DNA from 3 places in the Micromonospora noduli genome. Region 2 is predicted to be linked to each of the others. Evidence: riboswitches for the same ligand, from Rfam matches in the RefSeq annotation. Region 2 holds a riboswitch; each other region holds the start of a gene.
The links. Region 2 has a riboswitch for cobalamin ahead of MED15_RS33010 (ribonucleoside-diphosphate reductase subunit alpha). Riboswitches for the same ligand answer to the same signal wherever they lie in the genome.
Positions count from the first base shown of each region.

Region 1: linked by a shared signal. The riboswitch ahead of cobN (cobaltochelatase subunit CobN) and the one ahead of MED15_RS33010 (ribonucleoside-diphosphate reductase subunit alpha) in region 2 are both predicted to bind cobalamin.
Region 3: linked by a shared signal. The riboswitch ahead of MED15_RS03015 (acyl-CoA thioesterase) and the one ahead of MED15_RS33010 (ribonucleoside-diphosphate reductase subunit alpha) in region 2 are both predicted to bind cobalamin.

Region 1 is NZ_PYAC01000001.1:70,483-76,122, reverse strand. It holds gene MED15_RS00340 (maleylpyruvate isomerase N-terminal domain-containing protein) at 1-218, shown strand, start outside; gene MED15_RS00335 (hypothetical protein) at 215-934, opposite strand; gene MED15_RS00330 (RNA polymerase sigma factor) at 927-1,508, opposite strand; gene MED15_RS00325 (hypothetical protein) at 1,637-1,972, shown strand; cobalamin riboswitch at 2,377-2,553, shown strand; gene cobN (cobaltochelatase subunit CobN) at 2,812-5,640, shown strand, end outside.
Region 2 is NZ_PYAC01000043.1:309,271-314,910, reverse strand. It holds gene MED15_RS33020 (FadR/GntR family transcriptional regulator) at 1-575, opposite strand, end outside; gene MED15_RS33015 (enolase C-terminal domain-like protein) at 587-1,984, opposite strand; cobalamin riboswitch at 2,415-2,631, shown strand; gene MED15_RS33010 (ribonucleoside-diphosphate reductase subunit alpha) at 2,824-5,145, shown strand; gene MED15_RS33005 (ribonucleotide-diphosphate reductase subunit beta) at 5,205-5,640, shown strand, end outside.
Region 3 is NZ_PYAC01000001.1:705,851-711,490, reverse strand. It holds gene MED15_RS03025 (copper chaperone PCu(A)C) at 1-144, opposite strand, end outside; gene MED15_RS03020 (copper resistance protein CopC) at 210-2,288, opposite strand; cobalamin riboswitch at 2,421-2,634, shown strand; gene MED15_RS03015 (acyl-CoA thioesterase) at 2,832-3,278, shown strand; gene MED15_RS03010 (zinc-dependent alcohol dehydrogenase family protein) at 3,387-4,379, shown strand; gene MED15_RS03005 (hypothetical protein) at 4,476-5,093, opposite strand; gene MED15_RS03000 (hypothetical protein) at 5,328-5,534, opposite strand.

The sequences.
Region 1 (5,640 bases), on a different contig from region 2:
CGACCGAGGGCCGCTCCTGGCGCCTGACCCTCAACGCCGACGGCGTCCGCTGCGACGACCTCGCCGCCGACGCGGAGCCGGGCGACATGGCGATGCGAGGCGCAGCGAGCGAACTGGTCCTCTACTTCTACGACCGCGTCCCGCTCGACGGCCTGGAGACCACCGGCGACACCCAGCCTATGGAGCAGCTCGCAGACTGGGACCCGAACGCGCACTAGCCCAGTGAGCGCGCGATCTCGATTGCCTCGGCCTTGGCGAGGGTGCCCTCAAGCCGGTAGCTCACGTCGTTGTCCTGCCAGATCAGGGTCGAACCGGCCAGTCGGGCGGTCTCCCGGCGGATCCCGCCCGCCCGGTCCACGTAGGACAACACGTGCGGGCCGTCGACCCAGACGGCGAAGTCGCCGTTGACCTGGACCCAGTTCGCGCCCGGCGGAGTGACCTCCTTGTGGAAGGCCAGGTCGAGGTGACCGTCGAACGCGTCGACGCGCAGCGCGCCCCCGTCGTAGAGCAGCGTCGCCACCCGGTACCGGCCCGTGGCGTCCGGGTCGGCGACCAGCACCTGCTCGGGCGTGCCCAGCATCGCCGGCAGGCGGATCGGAAACCGCACCGACCGTTGGGCCTCGTCCAGGGCGACGGCCCGCTGCCCGGGCAACGGCGACGCGGTGCCGCCGGGCGGCGTCGGGGACGGTGAGGTGGCGATGCTGACCCCGGCGAAGCGCAGCAGCCCCGTGACGACGTCGGCGATCGCGCCCCGCGTCGGCGGCAACACCGCCACCAGCAGGGCGACGAGCGCCACCGCGGCGAGCGACCGCCACCGGCGCCGCCGGGGCGCGGGCGTGCCGAGTCGTACGCGGACGCGGGCGGTCACGTCGGGTGGATCGGGGGTGTCCAGCCAGGCGGACAGGTCGCGCAGTTCCCGTTCGAGGTCACCCATGCCGGACCTCCTCACGGTCGAGCAGGCCACGAAGCTTCGCCAGCGCCCGGGACGTACGCGACTTCACAGTGCCCCGGGGCCAGCCCAGAGCCGCCACCGTCTCCTCCTCGGTGAGATCGAGGAAGAACCGGCAGACGATCACCTCGCGGTCCCGTACCGGCAGTTGTCGCAGGGCCTGCACCAGCGACGCCCGGCGCTCCCCGGCGAGGACCGCGCCGACCGCGTCGTCCTCGGCGATCTCGGACGTCGGGTCCGCTGCCGCCGCCCGCAGGACGAGGCCGTCGCGCCGGCCACGGGAGCGGTGCAGGTTGCGGGTCTCGTTCGCGACGATCGCGAGCAGCCACGACCGGAAGGACGCGTCACCCCGGTAACGGGACAGCTTCCGGTACGCCTTCACAAACGCCTCCTGGATGACGTCCTCGGAGTCCGAGCCCGCGCCGAGCAGCACCGCGGTCCGGTACGCGGACGCGGTGTGCCGGGCGACCAGGAGGTTGTACGCCTCCAGGTCACCTGCCCGAGCGCGGGTGACGAGCGCCTCGTCGTCCAGGGGAGCCTCCGTTCGGATCACACTCATGACACCGCCCAGCCGCCGCGGGTTCCACAGGGATTTCCCGACGCAGGTCAGCTCTCTCCCATCCGGCGTGCAGCGTATTGCCAGGAACCGGTGCTGCACTGGAGGGACGTCGAGGAGAGGGGCGGGGCATGAGCTGGTTCAACCGCCGGTCACGGGGTGCCGAGGCGACCCCGACGAAGCTGGACCGGGAGGCGACCCGCGACGACCTCGCGGCGCTGGAGGCGTTCGTCGCCACCCGACGCGGGGTGGAGTTCTACCTGGAACCGGAGACGACCGCGACGGACACCACAGTGGTGGCGATCGCCCACGACGGCGAGTGGATCCGCCGCCGTACCGGAACGCCCCGCGCGGCCGGGGCCATCGCCCGCAAGCACGCGGTGCCGCTGTACGAGGCGGCACGCACCGGCTACCCGGAACGGATGCGGACCTGGAGCCGGGCCCACCCGGAACGCCACGCCCGCTGATCGGGGCGTCGACCGGTGTCGGTCGTCGCGCGTGGCGTGTTCGGTCTCGGGCAGTCCCCGGCGGACGAATCGTCGACTACCCACGCATGTGTCGTTCGGCGCCTTGGAGCTGAATCGTTGGCGACATCGCCGTAGGTCCGGACCTGAAGCCGAGGCGCGGATCGGGAGCCGAGGCGCGGACCGGGAGCCGAGGCGGCTGAATCGTCTACGACATCAGCTCCAAAGGGGCCGCGTGAACACTCCGCCCCCTGCCACGGGCCAGTCCGCGAGGCCGATCAACCAGTCGCCCAGCCCGCCAATGTGGCGAGAGGCAACCCGCGCGCGCCTATATTCCCGCAGGTCAATGCTGTGAGCGTGGTCGGGTGGCGGTGGGGTCCGCGTTGACCGGCGGCGCGCCGGTGTGGCAGCATTCGCGGCCTGACGGCAGTGAAGGAAGTCGGTGCGAATCCGACGCGGTCCCGCCACTGTCACCGGGGAGCGATCCCCCCTCGTGAGTCACGGCCGTGTGTCTGCGGTTGGAAGGCCGGGGGAGAGCGTTGATCCGGAAGCCAGGATACTTCGGCCGTCGGGACGTACCCCAGGGCGTGGACACCCGAGGAGGACCCGATGACGCACGGCGTCTCATTCATCGACGATTGTCGTCGTATTGCGCTCCAGGCAGTGCATTCCAAGGACACCGGCCACCGGCACCGCTGAGCTGATCGCCCGGCGCTGACCGGCCCCGACCCATGCGTCGGTGTGCCGTTCGCTCGGGCCGTCGTACCGGCTGACGCCGTACCCACCCGAATCGCCCCGGTCGCCCCCGTGAGGGCCCAGGGCGTCACTCTCCGGAGCCTGCCGTGCGCATCCTGCTGCTGTCCACCGCCGACACCGACCTGCTGGCCGCCCGCGCCAGCGGCGCCGACTACCGGCTCGCCAACCCCGCGCGGGTCGCCGCCGACGAGGTGCCCGCCCTGCTCGACGGGGTCGCCCTCGTCGTCGTACGCCTGCTCGGCGGTCGGCAGGCGTGGCCGGACGGCCTCGCCGCGGTGCTCGCCACCGGCGTGCCGACGGTCGTGCTCGGCGGCGAGGCGCTGCCCGACGCGGAGCTGATGGCCATCTCCACAGTGCCGTCCGGGGTCGTCACCCAGGCGCTGGCGTACCTGGTGGAAGGCGGCCCGGACAACCTCGGGCAGTTGGCCCGGTTCCTCTCCGACACGGTGCTGCTCACCGGCGAGGGGTTCGCCGCACCCGCGCCCACCCCGGCGTACGGCGTGCACGGCGAACACCCCGCCGACCCGGACCGGCCCACAGTGGGGATCGTCTTCTACCGGGCGCACGCCCTCGCCGGCAACACCGACTTCGTCGACGTGCTCGCGGACGCGGTCCGCAAAGCCGGCGGCAACCCGCTGCCGATCTTCTGCGGCTCGCTGCGCGGGCTGACCGCGGGCGCCGGCCCACTCGGACTCTTCGCCCGCTGTGACGCGCTGCTGGTCACGGTGCTCGCGGCCGGCGGCGCGGTCGCCGCGGACGCCTCCGGTGGCGGCGACGAGGACGCCTGGGACGTCGGCGCCCTGGCCGCCCTGGACGTGCCGGTCATCCAGGCGCTCTGCCTCACCAGCACCCGCGCGCAGTGGGCCGACAGCGACGCCGGCTTGTCCCCACTGGACGCCGCCATGCAGGTGGCCATCCCCGAGTTCGACGGCCGGATCGTCACCGTGCCGTTCTCGTTCAAGCAGATCGACGCCGACGGGCTCTCGGTCTACGCCGCCGATCCCGAGCGGGCCGCCCGGGTCGCCGGGATCGCGGTGCGCCACGCCCGGCTGCGGTACGTGCCGCACGCCGACAAGCGGGTCGCCGTGGTGCTCAGCTCGTACCCCACCAAGCACTCCCGGGTCGGCAACGCCGTCGGGTTGGACACCCCGGCCTCGGCGGTCCGGCTGTTCGCCGCGTTGGCCGAGGCCGGCTACGACCTGGGTGACGCGCCACCGCCCGACGACGGCGACGCGCTGATCCACGCGCTGATCGCCGCCGGTGGTCACGACGTGGAGTGGCTCACCCCGAAGCAGTTGGCCGCCGCCGAGGCCCGGATACCGGGACCGACGTACCGGCGCTGGTTCGACGAGGTCCCGGCCGAGCTGCGCGGGCGGATGCGGGAGCACTGGGGTGAACCGCCGGGCGAGCTGTACACCGAGGGCGGCGACATCGTGCTCGCGGGGCTGCGCTTCGGCAACGTGGTGCTGCTGATCCAGCCGCCCCGCGGCTTCGGGGAGAACCCGATCGCCATCTACCACGACCCGGACCTGCCGCCCAGCCACCACTACCTGGCCGCGTACCGCTGGCTGACCGCGCCGGTCGCGGACGGCGGCTTCGGCGCGGACGCCGTGGTGCACCTGGGTAAGCACGGCACCCTGGAGTGGCTGCCCGGCAAGGGCCTCGGCCTGGCCGCCGACTGCGCGCCCGACGCGGTCCTGGGCGACCTGCCGCTGGTGTACCCGTTCATCGTCAACGACCCCGGCGAGGGCACCCAGGCCAAGCGGCGGGCGCACGCCGTTGTCGTCGACCACCTGGTCCCGCCGATGGCCCGCGCCGAGACCTACGGCGACCTGGCCAAACTGGAACAACTGCTCGACGAGTACGCGACAGTGCAGGCCCTCGACCCGGCCAAAGTGCCCACCGTACGGGCCCAGATCTGGGACCTGGTGCGCGCCGCCGAGCTGCACCATGACCTGCACGCCGAGGCGATGCCCGAAGCGGACGACTTCGACGACTTCGTGCTGCACCTCGACGGGTACCTGTGCGAGGTCAAGGACGTGCAGATCCGCGACGGGCTGCACATCCTCGCCGACGCGCCCACCGGCGAGCCCCGGGTCAACCTGGTCCTGGCGGTGCTGCGCGCCCCACAGATCTGGGGCGGCGCCCGGGCCCTGCCCGGCCTGCGACAGGCCCTCGCCGTCGCGTACTCCCTCGACGAGCAGGAGCTGCTCGCGTCGCCGGGACAGCGACTGGCACTGCCTGCGGCGCTGACCGACGTGGTGGACGGGCCGGCCGGCACCGCCGCCGACGCGATCGACCTCATCGAGGCCCTCGCGCGGCGGCTGGTCGTGGGCATGGAAACCCTGGACTGGGCAGTGGACATGGTTGACGCCGTGGTGACCGAGGTGACCGGTCGGTCGATTCCGGACGTCGCCGCGGTCCTGCACTTCGCCGCCACCGAGCTGGTGCCGCGACTGGACCGGACCACCGACGAGCTGACCAACACACTCGGGGCGCTGGACGGGAGGTTCGTGCCGCCCGGCCCGTCCGGCTCACCCACCCGCGGCCTTGTCAACGTGCTGCCCACCGGCCGTAACTTCTACTCCGTCGACCCGAAGGCCATCCCCAGCCGCAACGCCTGGGACGTCGGGGTGGCCCTCGCCGACTCGCTGCTGGCCCGGCACCTCGCCGACACCGGGGCGTACCCCCGCTCGGTGGGGTTGACAGTGTGGGGCACCAGCGCGATGCGGACCCAGGGCGACGACATCGCCGAGGTGCTCGCGCTGCTGGGCTGCCGGCCGGTCTGGGACGACCGGTCCCGGCGGGTCACCGGCATCGAGGTGGTGCCGACCGCCGAGCTGGGCCGCCCGCGCGTCGACGTCACAGTGCGCATCTCCGGGTTCTTCCGCGACGCGTTTCCGCACGTGGTGGCG
Region 2 (5,640 bases):
TCATGGGTCCGCAGGTCCGCGCCCTCCTCGTGCAGACTCCGCCAGAGCCGGCCACGGATGGTGCGCCCGGCGAAGGCTTCGATCAGGCCGACCAGCACCGGATTCTCGGCGTGCACCGCGATGATCCGGTGGAAGGCGATGTCGATCTCCATGATCCGCTCGTGGTCCGGCGGTGACTGGCCGATCAACCGGGCCGCCTCGTCGAGCAGGTCACCCGCCTGGGTCAGGGCCTCGTCGGTGATCCTGGTCGCCGCCAGGCAGGCGGCCTCGCACTCCAGCAGACGGCGAACGGTGTGGATGTGGCGGGGGTCGCCCTGGCCCTGGAAGTCCACCACGAAACCCATCGGGGCCAGCAGTTGTGGCGCGTCGAGGTTGGTGACGTAGGTGCCGTCGCCCTGGCGGATGTTGACGATGCCGAGGATCGACAGGGCTGACATCCCCTCGCGCAGGGACCCCCGCGAGACACCGAGCTGCTCGGCGAGGTCCTTCTCGATGGGCAACCGGTCCCCGGGCCTGAACTGCCCTTCGAGGATCATCCGCTTGATGCCGTTGACCACTTCGTCAGTGCGAGACATGACCGACCCCCCTAGCGGCCGGCGGGGGTGGCCTTCCCACCCGCGATCACGTACGCCGCCTCCGGAGATGACACGGTAGTCGGGTCTGTCGCCGCCCAGTAGTGGCCGTCGGGAAACCGGTAGAGCGCCACCGACTCCTGACGCATCCGGGTGGAGTAGCCGGGCTGGCTGGGCAGGACGTATCCGCTGCCGGAACCGGTGTCCCGGATGATGCAGGGATCGGTGAAGTGCTCGTGCAGGTGGTCGACGAACTCGGTGACCCGGTTGGTGAGGTCCCCCGAGATCGCGACGTAGTCGAGCACCGACACGTGTTGGACCATCTCGCACAGCCCGACACCGCCGGCGTGCGGGCACACCGGGACGTCGAACTTCGCGGCGAGCAGCAGCACGGCGACGATCTCGTTGATGCTGGCCAACCTGCCGGTGTCGAGCTGGCAGAAGTCGATGGCCTCGGCCTGGAACAGCTGCTTGAACATCACCCGGTTGTGGCAGTGTTCGCCGGTGGCGACGCCGATCGGCGCGACGGCGCGGCGGACGGCCGCGTGGCCCAGGATGTCGTCGGGGCTGGTCGGCTCCTCGATCCACAGTGGCGTGAACTGGGCGAGGGCGGTGACCCACTCGATGGCCTGACCGACGTCCCACACCTGGTTGGCGTCGATCATCAGGTTGCGATCCGGCCCGAGGATCTCCCGCGCGATCGCGCATCGGCGGATGTCGTCGTCGAGGTTGGCGCCCACCTTGAGCTTGACGTAGCCGTAGCCGGTGTCCACCGCTTCCTGACAGAGCCGGCGCAGCTTGTCGTCGCCGTAGCCGAGCCAACCCGCGGATGTGGTGTAGGCGGGGTAGCCGGTCCGGTCGAGCTCGGCGAGGCGGGCGGCCTTCGTGCCCTCCTTGGCCCGCAGGATGGCCAGTGCCTCGTCACGGGTCAGCGCGTCGGAGAGGTAGCGCAGGTCCGCGATGTCGACGAGTTGCTCGGCGGACATGTCGACGAGCAGCCGCCACAGCGGCTTGTCGGCGAGCCGGGCGACCAGGTCCCACGACGCGTTCAGCACGGCGGCCAGGGACAGGTGGACGACGCCCTTCTCGGGGCCGAGCCAGCGCAGTTGCGAGTCGGAGGTGAGGAGGCGGTAGACCGCGCCCATGTCCGCTGCCATCGTCGCCACGTCCAGGCCCACCAGAAGCTGTGCCTGGTGGACTGCCGCCGCCGCGACGATGTCGTTGCCTCGACCGATGGTGAAGGTCAGGCCGTGCCCCGCGAGTGGCGCGCCCACGCCGTCGACGCCGTCGGTGTGCAGGACGACGTAGGCCGCCGAGTAGTCGCCGTCCTTGTTCATGGCGTCTGACCCGTCAGCGGTCAGGGAGGTGGGGAAGCGGACGTCTTCGACGGTGACGGCGGTGATCTGCGGCATGCGCTCCTCGCCCGGCTAGGCTAAAGATCAGATGATCACTGGGAGTATACGGAGGGCCGCTCCGGCGCGTCAACGATGTCGATCATCGCAGGCCCACAGACATATGATGTTTGCCTCGCCGTGCCGATCCGCCTCGCCGCCCATCGTGCCGGTTGACGGGTGAAGGTGGCGGGAGTGGCGGTCCGTGGAGATTGGATGTTCCATCCCATCACGGGGCATTGACGGTGGCGTATGAGTGCGGCCTGCGCCACCCTGGCCTCGATACGTCAAATCTCTGTCGACTGTCGACACCCGCCCGGAGAGCCCGTCTCCGGTGCCGGGCGTCGGTCGGCGTGGCGTGGCCGGCCGGGGTGGTGACGGTGGTCACCGAGTCGGTGCCGACACGCCCGAGAACGACATGTGGGGTGTGACAACGGCTGCGTCCCTATATATGGTGTCGAGCGCAGCTGGTTCGGCCGCTCATCCGGGGTGGTCGAGGCAACAGGGAACCCGGTGGAAATCCGGGACTGTCCCGCAGCGGTGAGTGGGAACGACCGCCGTCAACAGCACTGGGCCACCAATCGGCCTGGGAAGCGACGGCCAGTAGGAGACCGGCGACACCGGTCGTGCCCGCGAGTCCGAAGACCTGCCAGCGCGCCGCGTACCCGTACCCGGGTGGGCGGCGGTCCGAGGCCGCGTGGGACGGCTGACGCCCCCTGACCCACGCCGGGCTGGCGTGGCGTCCGTTGGTGTCTGTCTCCTCGCGTCCGGGCCACCAGGTCTCGAACTCCGAGGAGCGAGTGGTGACAGTCACCGAGGTAGTCCCGACCAGCGGCGACGCGACAGTGCGGCGGACGCCGATGCAGGTCCGCAAGCGCGACGGCGGCACCGAACCCGTGGACGTGAACAAGATCGTCCGAGCGGTTGAACGGTGGGCCGACGACCTGACCGACGTCGACCCGATGCGGGTGGCCACCCGCACCATCAGCGGCCTCTACGACGGCGCGACCACTGCCGAACTGGACCGGCTGTCCATCCAGACCGCGGCCGAGATGATCGGTGAGGAGCCGCAGTACTCGCGCCTCGCCGCGCGGCTGCTGGCCGGTTACGTCGACAAGGAGGTGCGTCGACAGGGCATCACCTCGTTCAGCGCGGCGATCCGGGTCGGCCACGCCGAGGGCCTGATCGGTGACGACACCGCCGCGTTCGTCGCCGCGCACGCCGCGACCCTCGACCACGCCATCGACCCGGACGGCGACCGCCGGTTCGAGTACTTCGGCCTGCGCACCGTGTACGACCGCTACCTGCTGCGCCACCCCACCAGCCGACTGGTGCTGGAGACCCCCCAGTACTGGCTGCTGCGGGTGGCCTGCGGACTGTCCCGGACGGCCGACGAGGCGGTCGACTTCTACCGGCTGATGTCCAGCCTGGCCTACCTGCCCAGCTCACCGACCTTGTTCAACTCCGGCACCCGGCACACCCAGATGTCCTCCTGCTACCTGGTCGACTCCCCGCTCGACGAGCTGGACTCGATCTACCAGCGGTACGCCCAGGTCGCCAACCTGTCCAAGTTCGCCGGTGGCATCGGCATCGCGTACTCCCGGGTCCGTTCCCGGGGTGCGCTGATCCGGGGCACGAACGGGCAGTCCAACGGGATCGTGCCGTGGCTGCGCACGCTGGACGCGAGCGTCGCCGCGGTGAACCAGGGTGGCCGGCGCAAGGGCGCGGCCTGCGTCTATCTGGAGCCGTGGCACCCGGACATCGAGGAGTTCCTGCAACTGCGGGACAACACCGGCGAGGACGCCCGGCGCACCCACAACCTCAACCTGGCCAACTGGATCCCGGACGAGTTCATGCGCCGGGTCGAGGCCGACGAGCTGTGGTCGCTGTTCGACCCGCACGAGGTGCCCGAGCTGCCCGACCTGTGGGGGGAGCGGTTCGACGCCGCGTACCGGGAGGCCGAGGCGCACTGTCGCTACGTGCGGCAGGTCCCGGCACGGGAGCTGTACGGGAAGATGATGCGGACCCTCGCCCAGACCGGCAACGGATGGATGACCTTCAAGGACGCCGCCAACCGACTCTGCAACCAGACCGCCGAGCCGGGCAACGTGGTGCACCTGTCGAACCTCTGCACCGAGATCGTCGAGGTGTCCAGTGACACCGAGACCGCCGTGTGCAACCTCGGCTCGGTGAACCTCGCCGCCCACCTCACCGACGGCGGCATCGACTGGGAGCGGCTGCGCGCCACGGTGCGGACCGCGGTGACCTTCCTCGACCGGGTCATCGACATCAACTACTACCCGACCGCGCAGGCGGCGGCGAGCAACCCCCGGTGGCGGCCGGTCGGACTCGGGCTGATGGGCCTCCAGGACGTCTTCTTCGCGCTACGGCTGCCGTTCGACTCGCCGGCCGCGCGGGAGCTGTCCACCCTGATCAGCGAGGAGCTGTACCTGACCGCGCTGGAGACCTCCGCCGACCTCGCGCGCGACTTCGGCGCGCATCCGGCGTACCCGCAGACCCGGGCCGCGCGGGGACAGCTCCAGCCCGACCTGTGGGGTGTCGAGGGTACGCAGACCGCGCGGTGGGACGCGCTGCGTGAGCGGGTCGAGGCGTACGGGCTGCGCAACTCGCTGCTCGTGGCGGTCGCGCCGACAGCGACCATCGCCTCGATCGCCGGGTGCTACGAGTGCATCGAGCCGCAGGTGTCCAACCTGTTCAAGCGCGAGACTCTGTCGGGGGAGTTCCTCCAGGTCAACACCGCTCTGGTACGCGAGCTGAAGGCCCGCGGTCTGTGGACCGAGCGGATCCGTTCGGCGATCAAGCGGGCGGAGGGGTCGGTGCAGGACATCGCCGAGCTGCCGGCCGGCGTACGGGAGCTGTTCCGCACCGCGTGGGAGCTGCCGCAGCGGGCGCTGATCGACCTGGCCGCCGCCCGCGCCCCGTTCATCGACCAGTCCCAGTCGCTGAACCTGTTCCTGGCCGCGCCGACCATCGGCAAGCTCTCCTCGATGTACCTGTACGCCTGGAAGGCCGGCCTGAAGACCACCTACTACCTGCGTTCGCGCCCCGCGACGCGGATCCAGCAGGCCACCGTCAGCGCTGTCGCGCCCGCCGTCGTGGTTGACGCGGAGGCGCTGGCCTGCTCGCTGGAGAACCCCGAGTCGTGCGAGGCCTGCCAGTGACCCCCGCCGACAGCGCCACCACCACCGACGCCAGCACCACCGACACGAGGACCACGCACATGCTGCTCGACCCCGGGATGGACCTGACTCTCCGCCCGATGCGCTACCCGCACTTCTTCGACCGGTTCCGCGACGCGATCCGCAACACCTGGACCGTCGAGGAGGTTGACCTGCACGCCGACCTCGCCGACCTGGACAAGCTGTCGCCGGCCGAACGGCACCTGGTCAGCCGCCTGGTGGCGTTCTTCGCCACCGGTGACACGATCGTCGCCAACAACCTGGTGCTCAACCTCTACCAGCACGTCAACAGCCCGGAGGGTCGCCTCTACCTGTCCCGTCAGCTGTTCGAGGAGGCCGTGCACGTCCAGTTCTATCTCAACCTGCTCGACACGTACGTGCCCGACGAGACGGAGCGCTTCGAGGCCTTCGCCGCCATCGAGAACATCCCCTCGATCCGTCGCAAGGCCGAGTTCTGCTTCCGATGGATCGACTCAC
Region 3 (5,640 bases), on a different contig from region 2:
GGCCGAGGCCGACGCGGACGGGCCCGCCTGCGCTGTCGACGGCGAGTCCGACGAGCCGCAACCGGCGACGCCCACCGTCAGGATCGCGGCGACGAGGATGGCGGCCGACCGGCGGCGTGAAGCGTTCGGGCTGGTGGTGCGCATGTGTTCTTCCTCCGATGGTTGCTGCTGGGAGGTTGGTCGGCCGCAGCTCGGAGAAAGTTCCGGACTCAGGGAACGTTGATCGTGAACTCCCCGGTGTGCACAGTGCCGGCGACCTGGAAGTCGAAGAAGGCCCGGTACCGGCCTGAACTCGGCGCGGTCAGCCAGAACTTGACAGTCCCGTCGACCAACTCCTGCTCGGGGTGGACGTGCACGTAGCCGAGGTCACCCTCACGCACCACGACCAGGTGCCCGTACGCGCCCAGGTATCGCTCCAACTGCGCCGGGACGGTCGGGTCGGCGCTGACCTGGAAGTGGATCGGCGCCGTCACCCCCACCGTCGGGGTGCCGGTCATCGACACCGCGTACGGACCGGCCGTCGCCTGCGCCTGCGCCGGCGGCAGCGCGGTCGGGCTGTGCGCGCCGGGCACTGTGTGATCAACGCCCAGCACGAGAGGCTGCTGGGTGCCGTCGGCCGCGGTGACGGAGAAGTCGGCGAAGACGCGGTAGCCGCCGGGTCGGGCCAGCGTCAGGGGCACGCTCCAGGTGCCGTCGGACGCCATCGTCGGGTGCAGGTGCTGGTAGCCGGTCAGGTCGCGGCCCACCACGATCAGGTGCAACGGCTTGTCGTGCACGACCGCGAAGCGGGTCGCCGCCTGCCGGTCGGTCCCGACGATCCGGAACCGGTAGTCCGCGCGTACACCGGGCGGTTGGGACCGCTCCATTGGTTGCAGGGTGTACCCACCGGCGCTGACCGTCGTGCCGGTCGCCAGCGTCGCGCCCGTCGCGTCGTCACCCCGATGCGTGTGCGGCCCCGTACCGGCCGGGTGTTGGTGCCCGTCGGTCGCCGAGCCCACCTGGCCCGAGGCGGGCGGCCCACCGGCTGACGGTCGTGCGTTACCGGCCGCCGGACTCTCGTCGGCGGTGCCGATACGGGCCAACCCGAACCCGGCCAACAGAGCGATCACCAGACCGCCGACGAACAGCGCCAGGTGGGTGTTGCTCAACCGGGACCCAGGCGTCGCGGCGGCCAGGTCCGTGTCGGGCCGTGGTCCGGGGTCGACCGTCGGCTCGCCCTCCGTGCTGGCGAGGGCCTTGGTCACCTGATCGGTAGGCGTCGGATCGACCGCAACGCCCGTGCGGGCCGTGACGACCGTGTTGCCCTTGCGCGCCGCCGGCACTGTGGCGGGCCGCCGCTTGTCACTCGCGGTACGCGCGACGACGCCGGTCGCCGCGCCGACCTTGCCCCCGCCGACTTTGCCAGCGCCGGCCTTGCCCCCGACGGTCTTGTCCCCAGCAGCCTTGCCGCCGACGGTCTTGCCAGTGCCGGCCCTGTTCGTGGTACGGGCGCCACCGCCGCGTCGACCGGAGGTCGCCGCCGAGGTACGGCCCCGGCCGGTGGGTGTGCCGCCGGATCGGCGACGCCAGACGACGAACCCGGCCACCGCCCCGACCGCCGCGACCGCCGCCGCCCAGCCGGCCCAGGCCAGTGCCCCGGGACCGCTCTCCTCGGTCGACCCGGTCGACGGGGCCACCGCGGCCGGCGGGGTCGACGGATCGTCCGCGGTGGTCGGCACCGCCGAGGCCTGCCCGGACGTGTTGTGCTGCTCGGTGGCGGACACCAGCGCCGGGTCCGGCTGGGTCGACGGCGGGCTCCATCCCTTCGGCGCTGCTGTCACCCGCCCGTCGTAGCGGAAGGTCAGGGTGCCCCGCACGGTGTCGCCGTCCGAGGCGACCGACAGGTAGCTCACCGAGTACTGGCCCTTGGCGGGCAGGTGGGCGACGGACACCACAGCGGGGAACCCCGTCGTGTACTCCCGTGGCTCGAACTGCCCGTTGACCAGGAAGTACTCCCGCACCGGCTTCTCCAGCGGCTTCGGCTCCCCCTGCGACCAGCCGTTGTCGACACGGGTGCCGCCCGGGGCGGTGATCGTGAAGAACGCGTTGGCGGCGGCCTTCTCGGTGAAGTAAAGCCGCACCTCCGTCAACGGCTCGCGCACTGTGGCGCCGCTCGCCGGTGTGGACGCGGCGAGGGTCCCGTGCGCTGCGGCGGGTTGGGCGGACGCGAGGAGGGCGACCGCCGAGGCGAGGAGGAACGCGAGGAGGCCCGAGACCACCCGGCCGCAAGTCTGGGGGAGACGACGCATCTGGATATCCTCACCCTCGCGAGACTTTTTTCAAGAGGCGACGATCTTCTTCCTCAGACGACTAAAAGTTGACGATGAGGCCATCCGCCGCTGCGGCAGGACGCCCCGGGTGGACAGATCCCCTGGCCAGCTATGCTCGCCGACGGCGCTGGTTCGCCCCGTCGTGACCGGCTGGGCGTCGTAAGAGGGAACCCGGTGGAAATCCGGGGCTGCCCCGCAGCGGTGAGTGGGAACGACCGCCGTCATCAGCACTGGGCCAGTGGCCTGGGAAGCGACGGCCAGTAGGGGACCGGCGCGACCGGTCAGGCCCGCGAGTCCGAAGACCTGCCGGCGCCGCGTACACAACCGTGTGCGCTGCCGTCGGCCTCGCGGGTGGGCTGAGCGGGTGACGGGCCGTGCGTGTGGCACACGGCCAGGTCCTCGCCAGCGTGTGTCCGCGACCCGGCGGTGTGGTTTCCCGAGGGACGGACTACCGCTGTGCACGACACCACCACGATCGCCGGTCGAGCGCCGTCGGCGTCGCACCTGACCCTTTCGCAGATCATGGACCAGCACCACACCAACCTGATGGGTACGGTGCACGGCGGCCGGATCCTCAACCTCATCGACTCCGTCGCCGGTGTGGTCGCCGCCCGGCACTCCGACGGGCCGGCTGTGACCGCCGCCATCGACGAGACGGCGTTTCTCCGCGCGGTGCGGGTCGGTGACGTCGTGCACGTCGACGCCCGGATCACCTGGGCCGGCCGCAGCTCGATGGAGGTGGCGGTCAAGGTGACCGCCGACCGGTGGGACCGGGCGGTGCCGCCCACCGACGTGGCAACCGCCCACCTGGTCATGGTCGCCATCGACGACGACGGTCAGCCTCGGACGGTGCCGCCGCTGCTGCCGGAGACCGATGGGGACCGACGCCGGTACCGGGAGGCGGAGATCCGCCGGAAGCACCGACTGGCGCTGCGGCGCGCGCTGCTCGACGGTGCCGAAGACGACTGACCCGGGCGTGGTCCGCCCGTGGCGGCGCTGGCGCGGTCCGAGGAACCCGCCCCGCCGCCCATCCGGTCGGATAGCGTCCATGTGAAGCCTCGATCACGGAGAGTGTGGATGGTTATGCGCGCTGCGGTGCTGCGGGAGTTCGACGTTCCGCTGACGGTCGAGGAGATCGATCAACCCACCCCCGAGCGCGGGCAGGTGCTGGTGCGGATCGTCGCCAGCGGCGTCAACCCGCTCGACACGAAGATCCAGGCAGGTAAGGCCGCGCACGCGCGCGTCCACCTGCCTGCGGTGCTCGGCCTGGACCTCGCCGGTGTCGTCGCGGCGGTCGGCGCGGAGGTGACCGGCTTCGAGCCGGGAGACGAGGTGTACGGGCTGTGCGGGGGCGTGGGCGACCTACAGGGTTCGCTGGCCGAGTACGCCGCAGTGGACGCCCGGTTGCTGGCCCGCAAGCCGAACGCACTCTCGATGCGGGAGGCCGCCGCGTTGCCCCTGGCGGCGGTCACCTCCTGGGAAGGGCTGGTCGACCGGGCTGGCGTCCGCGCCGGGCAGAAGGTGCTGGTGCACGGCGGTGCCGGCGGGGTCGGTTACGTGGGCGTCCAACTCGCCCAGGCGCTCGGCGCCGAGGCGTACGCCACCGGCGGGCCGGCGAGCATGCGGGTGATCGAGAGTCTGGGCGCCGTGCCGATCGACTACACCACGAGCAAGGTCGAGGAGTACGTCGAGAGGCACACCGGCGGCGAGGGCTTCGACATCATCGTGGACAACGTCGGCGGCGCGACGCTCGACGCCTCGTTCGCGGCGGTGCGCACCTACCATGGGCACGTCGTCAGCGCGCTGGGCTGGGGCTCACACTCGCTCGCCCCGCTGTCGTTCCGCGGCGCGACCTACTCCGGCGTGTTCACCCTGCTGCCGATGTTGACCGGGCGCGGCCGCGAACACCATGGCCTCATCCTGCGCGAGATCGCGACGCTGGCCGACGCCGGCGCGCTGCGCCCCCGACTGGACGAGCGCAGGTTCACGCTCGACACGGTCATGGACGCCCACGACCTGGTTGCCGGCGGCACCGCCGAGGGCAAGGTCGTCGTGGACGTCGCCGGTTGAGCCGAGCCGTTCGTTCACGCCGAAGAGGTCGCTGGTTCGGTACCAGCAGTATTGGGATGGCAGGTTGACCGCTGTGTCGTAAGCGGTGATGCGCGCTTACAGCTCTGGGGGGCCGAAAGGCTGCCCCTCCTTCGCTACGAGCTCCAGACCGGCGAGGTTCGCAATCTTCTTCATGCGCTCAAAGACTTCGTACCTGGCGCTCTGTATTTCGTCGTCTGTTCGTCCGACTCGCCACCTGAACACCTGCGCCCGCAGCAGGAGCGCGAGCTGCAACACGTGGTGGTCTAATGCCGCCAACAGCTCCGGTGAGTCCTCCTGGGCATCGACCTCCTGGCGGAAGACCACCGCGTACTGAGAAGCCTGCTCCACCTCAATCAACAGCGCCGCGAACCGCCGGGGTAGATCAGGAAGGTGGGGTGCCACCTCCCGCATTAACTCGCTGAGGCTCTGACCCACCTCTTCGCTACTGCCGTAGATCACAGCCGACTCATAGTCGACGGCCGCTCGTGTCAGCACGTCGCCCGCGTCTCGCGCCCGCTTGCCCGTTTCCCGCTTGTCTTGCGTCCGCACCCGGTACCACTCGATGAACATGTTGCCGAAGACCCCGCCGAGTAGCCCGGATGCCAACGCAATCAACGGCGAAACCCACCAGGGACCAACTCCGGCGCTGTTGTCCGCAGCGAGCAAAGGGATGACGACGGCCTCTTCTGACAAGAGAGTTCCTTCCGGCGCGGTCCGCACGCCAGGCCGTCGAAGGACGGCGAGTAGTGACTATCGACGCCTAGCCTTGACGAGATTCGCCCAGGTCACTGGCTGCAAGGTGCCGCTCGGCCTGGACCGGCAAGGAGCCTTACCTGTAGTTGTTGAACTGCATAGCTGAGCCGTACCCGACCGCGACGTGAGTCCGTCCATGGGCCCGCCGGATGCAGTCGATGATGCTCCTTTCTCTCAGCGCTTTCGGCCGGGGCTGTTCCGGTTACCGCGGCCTGCCAGGCCGTACGCGGCGGCCCCGATCAGCAGCCCGACGATGGCTCCCATCAGGCCGGTGCCCAGCGCCGAGTCTCCTGCCTCGTACCCATCGCTGCCCAACCAGCCCCAGAGCGCCCCACCGAGTGCTCCCAGGACCAGGCCGACCAGCGGGAGGCTTTTCCTCATACCCACCATAATGATGTCCCCGCCAGCGGAGGGCTAGCGTCGCCCGCCGAGAAACGTGCGTGCGATTGGCGTGCCCGATCCGTGCCCGACACAGCGGTGAACACGG